Regions from separate parts of the Blastococcus sp. SYSU DS0616 genome, predicted to be linked through region 1. Evidence: riboswitches for the same ligand, from Rfam matches in the RefSeq annotation. Region 1 holds a riboswitch; the other holds the start of a gene.
What was found. A riboswitch is a leader RNA that binds a small molecule or an ion and turns the genes downstream of it on or off. The one in region 1 is predicted to bind cyclic di-AMP.
Positions count from the first base shown of each region.

Region 2: linked by a shared signal. The riboswitch ahead of ACI79K_RS16035 (hypothetical protein) and the one ahead of ACI79K_RS18175 (C40 family peptidase) in region 1 are both predicted to bind cyclic di-AMP.

Region 1 is NZ_JBJHAJ010000030.1:47,951-51,058, forward strand. Features, by position in the region: gene cobA (uroporphyrinogen-III C-methyltransferase) at 1-1,525, shown strand, start outside; cyclic di-AMP (ydaO/yuaA leader) riboswitch at 1,672-1,825, shown strand; gene ACI79K_RS18175 (C40 family peptidase) at 1,840-3,000, shown strand.
Region 2 is NZ_JBJHAJ010000023.1:14,319-17,426, reverse strand. Features, by position in the region: gene ACI79K_RS16040 (SDR family oxidoreductase) at 1-527, shown strand, start outside; gene ACI79K_RS16035 (hypothetical protein) at 550-1,434, opposite strand; cyclic di-AMP (ydaO/yuaA leader) riboswitch at 1,689-1,836, opposite strand; gene ACI79K_RS16030 (bifunctional 3'-5' exonuclease/DNA polymerase) at 2,005-3,108, opposite strand, start outside.

The DNA.
Region 1 (3,108 bases):
CGAGCCGGGGCTGGTGGACGCCGCCGCCCGGCGCGGCTGGCCGCTCGCCGGTCACCCGGCCGAGGCGCTGGCCGGGGTGCGCGTGCCCGCACCGTCCGGCGCGGTCGCCGACCGGGTGGGCACCCCGTCGGTCGCCGAGGCGGCGGCGCTCCTCGGGGGCGGGGTGCTCGAGGTCGGGAAGACGGTGCGCGGCCGGGTGACCGTCGCCGTCGCGCGGCCGCCGGACCCGACCGCCGACCCGCACCGGACCACCCCCACCGATGCAGCAGGAGGACCCGTGACCACCCAGCCCACCGGCGACGGCGTGCACCCGGTCGGGCTGCGGCTGGCCGGCCGGCGCGTGGTCGTCGTGGGCGGGGGTACGGCCGCGCACCGCGGGGTGACCGGCCTGCTCGCCGCCGGCGCGGAGGTGACGGTGGTCAGCCCGGGCCTGACGCCGGCGCTGGAGTCGGCCGCCACCGCCGGGCACCTGGAGTGGTGGCCGCGGCGCTACGCCGCCGGGGATCTCGCCGGGGCGTGGTTCGCGCTGGCCGCGACCGGCGATCCCGACGTCGACGCCGCGGTGGCCGGGGACGCCGACCGGCACCGGATCTTCTGCGCCCGCACCGACGGTGCGCGGGCCGGCGCCGAGCTGCCCGTCACCGGCCGCGCCGGCGACCTCGTGCTGGCGGTCCACGACGCGGCCGACCCCCGGGCGGCGGCCGGGCTCCGCGACGCGGTCCTCGCCGGGGTCGCCGACGGCACCCTGCCGGTCCGCCGTTCCGACACCGGGCCGGGGCGGGTCGTCCTCGTCGGTGGCGGCCCGGGTGATCCGGGGCTGATCACCGTGCGCGGCCGGCAGGCGCTGGCCACCGCCGACGTCGTCGTCGCCGACCACCTCGGCCCCCAGCCACTGCTCGCCTCGCTCCCCCCCGAGGTCGAGGTCGTCGACGCCTCCAAACTGCCGCGCGGCCGCTCGATGGCCCAGGAGACCATCAACGACCTGCTGATCACCCACGCCCGCGCCGGCCGCCGCGTCGTCCGTCTCAAGGGCGGCGACCCCTTCGTCTTCGGCCGCGGCTTCGAAGAGGTCCAGGCCTGCACCGACGCCGGCATCCCCGTCGAGGTCGTGCCCGGCATCACCAGCGCCGTCGCCGTCCCCGCCCTCGCCGGCATCCCGGTCACCCACCGCGGCCTCACCCACGAATTCGTCGTCGTCTCCGGCCACCTGCCCCCCGGCCACCCCCAGTCACTGGTCGACTGGGCCGCCCTCGGCGCACTGCGCGGCACCCTCGTCGTCCTCATGGGCGTCGACACCGCCCCCGCCATCGCCGCCGCCCTCGTCGAGCACGGCCGCGCACCCGACACCCCCGTCGCGGTCGTCACCGACGGCTCCACCCCCACCCAGCGGTCGCTGCGCACCACCCTGGCCGACCTCCCGGCCACCCTCACCGAGCACGCAGTCCGCCCCCCGGCGGTCTGGGTCGTCGGTGAGGTGGTCCACCTCACGTCAGCCGACCGCGGGCGTGTCACGGCGCGTCGGTGACTGGGCGTGAACGCCCGCCGGACTGTCGGCCACGGTGCTGGACGAAGTCGTCCCCAGGCATGGTGATCGGCCGGATCGGCACCTAGCGTGGGCCCGTCCGGACGGACCCTCTCGTCACTCGACCCGTGACAGCCGCCCGGACGCCGCCGAACCACCCGCCGGATCCGTCCGGCACCCGGACCGGGGACCCAACGCACCACCTGGGGTGAAGCGACGAGCGGCCCGCACGGGCCGTCCGCCGCCGGGCGACTTCCCGCCCGAACCCGTCAGCTAACCCGGTAGGCGGCCGTGGAAGAAAGGAAGACCCGCCGAACATGGCGAGTTCGCTCAGCCCTGCCCACCGCCGCATCACCGGACGGCGGGCCCTGCTGGCCCTCGTGGCCGCCGGCGGCGTCGTCCTGGCGCCGCTCCCCGCCGTCGCCGACCCCGAGCCGGCCACCTCCCAGGAGGCGGCGGACCTCGTCGCCGCCCGCGCGCACGACCTGGAGGTGCTCACCGAGCGCTTCAACGAGACCCGCGAGCACCTCAAGGCGGCGCAGGCGTCCGCCGACGCGGCCGCCGAGGAGCTCACCGCCGCGCAGGCCGCCTTGGCCCAGGCGCAGGACCGCGTCCGCACGGTGGCCCGCAGCGCGTACACCGGTGACCGGCTGGACACCGTGACGGCGATGCTGACCAGCGGCTCGCCCACGGAGCTGATCGACCGGGTCGGCCTGCTCGACACGATCGCCGCCCACAACAACGGCGTGCTCGGGGAGGCCCGGACCGCCGGCGAGGACGCCGAGCGCGCCCGTGCGGACGCCGAGCGGGCCGCGGCGGACGCCCAGGCGCAGGTCGACCGCGTGAACGCCGAGCGGGCGCGCCTCGACGAGGAGATCGCCGTCTACCAGGCGCACTTCGACCGGCTGAGCGCCGAGGAACAGCGCGCCTCCCGCGCCGCCGCCGAGCGGCACGCCGCCGAGGAGGCCGCCGCGGCCCAGGCAGCCCAGGCCGCCGAGGAGGCGCCGGCCGCCGCCCCGGCTCCCGCCGCCCCGGCTCCCGCAGCCGCGGCTCCCGCCCCGGCCCCCGCGGCTCCCGCCCCGGCCCCCGCCCCCGCGCCGCCCGCGCCGGTGTCCGGCGGCAGCGGCGCGGCGCAGACCGCGGTGAACACCGCCATGGCCCAGATCGGCGACCCCTACGTGTGGGCGGCCGCCGGCCCGAACGCCTTCGACTGCTCGGGCCTGGTGCAGTACGCCTACGCGGCCGCGGGCATCAGCCTGCCGCACTCCAGCCGCATGCAGTCGACCATGGGGACGCCGGTCTCCCGGTCCGCCCTGCAGCCGGGTGACCTGGTGTTCTTCTACAGCCCGGTCAGCCACGTCGGCATCTACATCGGCAACGGCCAGATGGTGCACGCCGCCACGTCCGGTGTCCCGGTGAAGGTCGCGTCGATCGACTCGATGGGCGGCTACAACAGCGCCCGGCGGATCGCCGGCTGACGACCGCCGGCTGAGACACCCGGGGGGGGGGGGGGGGGGGGGGGGGGGGGGGGGGGCGGGGGGGGGGGGGGGGGGGGGGGGGGGGGGGGGGGGGGGGGGCGGGGGGGG
Region 2 (3,108 bases), on a different contig from region 1:
CGTTCGCCGCGGCGTTCGGCTCGATCGACCGGGTGGTCGTGAACGCCGGCCTCGGCAAGGGCGCGCCCCTGGGCACCGGCCGGGCCGAGGCCAACCGCGAGACGGCGATGACGAACTTCGTCGGCGCGCTGGCGCAGACCGAGGCGGCGCTGGAGATCTTCCGCCGCCAGGGCCGCGGGCACCTCGTGCTGATCTCCTCGATGTCGGCGCTGCGCGGCATGCGCCGGTCGATGACCACCTACGCCGCCACCAAGGCCGGGGTCGCGTCCCTCGCCGAGGGGCTGCGGGCCGAGCGGATCCCCGGCCTGGACGTGTCGGTGATCTACCCCGGCTACATCCGGTCGGAGATGAACCAGCACGTGCAGCAGCGGACCCGGTTCATGGTGGACACCCCGACGGGCGTCCACGCCATGGTGACCGCCATCGAGGCCCGGCGGGCCACGGCCTACGTCCCCGCGTGGCCGTGGGTGCCCATCGGGCTGGCCATGCGGGTGCTGCCGCTGTCCGTGGTCCGCCGGCTCACCTAAGCACGGCCGCGGGACGGCGGGATCAGTTGTAGTTCACGTGCACGTGGTCGAAGTGGTTGGCCGTCGCGCTGCCCCGGTTCTCCATCGCCTGCCACGAGCCGCCGGGGGACGAGAGCATCCGCTGCTGCCAGATCAGGTAGTCCACGCCCAGCTCGGCCCAGTGGGCGCGGTGGTAGGCGACGATCGCGTCCCCGAGGGCGGCGTCGGACATCACCATGTAGTCCAGCGCCAGGCCCGAGGGGTGCCCGCCCGGGTCGGCGGCGCTGGCCCGGGTGCCGCCGAGGGTGATCCCCGCGGCGCCGGGCACGTTGCTGACCACCGCGTCGGCCGCGGCCTGGGTCTGCGGCTTCACGCTGCCCGCGGTGTTGGAGATGCGGGCGACCGCCGTGGCCGCCACCGAGGCGGCGGTGGTGGCGGCGGCCCGGGCCTCCTGCGTGGGCGTCGCCGCGGCGGGGGCCGCGGCCGCCCGCTCGGCGGCTGCGGCCTCCTCCGCTGCCTTCTCCTCGGCAGCCTTCGCCTCGGCCTCGGCGCGGGCGGTGGCCTCCGCCTCGGCCTTCTGCCGGTCGAGCTCGGCCTGGTCGGCCGCGGCCTGGGCCTGCTGGGCCGCGACCTGCTCGGCCTCGCGGCTGCTGCGGCTGGCCGCCAGGTCCTGCAGCGGGGCGAGGTCCTCGGCGACGTCGACCGGGCCGGAGCGGGAGGTGAGCCCGAGCTCCTGGGCGACGCTCACCGACTGCGAGGTGCCGGCCTCGGCCTGGGCGCCCGGGTCCACGCCGACGAGGGTGTTGACCAGGAGGGCACCGGCGGCGGCGACCCCGAGGTAGAACGCCGGACGGCGGAGGCCCGAGGGCGGGCGACGGCGGAGGGCGAGCGGGCCACGACGGCCCGAGGTGGTGGTGCGGGGATCCATGGGTTCGGGGTGCTCCGTTGGTGCGGCGGGGTCGGCCGGGCGAGGCGGACCGCGAGGGATGCGGGCTGCGGACCGGCGCCGGGTCGCGGGGCCACCGGGCACCGGCGGCTCGGCCGGCGGTCATCGCTGGTGGGGGCGACCGGCGGGACGCCGGGTGCGCGTGCGGTCAGGTCCGGGGACGCACCGGGGGGCGGCGGTGCCGGCGGGCGCGGGGTGGTGCGGCGGTGCAGGGGCGCGCCATGCGGCGGCTCTCCGTTTCTTCCGTCGTGCCGCCTACCGGGTTAGCTGACGGATTCGGACGGGAAGCAGCCCTACCCGCACCGGGACGTGCCCGGTGCGCGATTCACCCCAGAACTTCGGTGGGTCCCCGGCTCGCCCGCAGCTCGAAGGCGGCGGGCGACTCGGCGGCGCCCGGCAGACCCTCCCCGGATGGGGAGAGAACGATCGGCCGGGCTCCGCCACGGTAACCGTCGTTATGCAGTCGTGACAATGCGGGAGCGGTCACTTCCGCAGATCGTGACGCGTGTCGCGCCACCGTGCCGGCCCCGTCGGTGGTGTACGGCAGTCCGTTCAGCCGGCGTCGGCCCAGGACCGGACGACGGCGACGTCCAGCGGGAAGTCCACCGGGAAGGCGCCGAACAGCAGCCGCCCGGCCGTGGTGGCCGCGGCGCGCACCGCCTCGACCACGTCGTCGGCCAGGTGCTCGGGGGTGTGCACGACCACCTCGTCGTGGAGGAAGAACGCGAGGTGCGCCCGGGTCCCCAGCGGCCCGTCGCCGCCCAGCCGCCAGAGCCGGTTGCGGAGGTCGGCCAGCCAGCACAGCGCCCACTCCGCTCCGGTGCCCTGGACGACGAAGTTGCGGGTGAACCGACCCCAGGCGCGGCGGGCGCGGTCGCGGTCCTCCCGGGAACCGGCCTGCTCCGCGGCCTCGCCGAGCCCGTCCGCCCGCTGCGCCCACGCGCCGCTGGGCGACGGCGACCCCCGGCCCAGCAGCGTGTGCACCACCTCGCCGCGTTCGCCGGCCCGGGCGGACTCCTCGACCAGGCCGATGGCGCGCGGGTAGCGGCGGGCGAGCCGGGGCATCATGCGACCGCTCTCCCCGCGGGTGCCGCCGTACATGGCCCCGAGGATGCCCAGCTTGGCCTCCGCCCGGGTCGCCACCGCGCCACCGGCGACCATGCCCGCGTAGAGGTCCGAGGCCCGCGCCGCCTCGGCCATCGCGGTGTCCGCGCTCATCCCGGCGAGCACCCGGGGCTCCAGCTGGGCCACGTCGGCGACGACGAATCGCCAGCCGTCGTCCGCGACCGCCGCCGGGCGGATCAGCGTGGGCACCGAGAGTGCACCCCCGCCGTTGGACGCCCACCGACCCGTGACCACCCCACCCGGCAGGAAGGCCGAGCGGAACCGCCCTCCCTGCACCCAGGCCTCCAGCCAGCTCCAGCCGTTGGCCGTGAGCAGCCGCATCAGCTTCTTGTACTCGAGCAGCGGGGGGACGCACGGGTGCTCGAGCTGCTCGAGGGTCCACGAGCGGGTGTCGGCCACCGGGAGGCCGGCCTGCTGGAGTGCCCGCAGCAGCTCGGCCGGCGAATCGGGGTTGAGCGACGGGGTCCCCAGCGCCGCGCGGATCTCGCCCAGCAGCCGCTCGAGCACCGCGGGGCGCCCACCGGTTCCCGG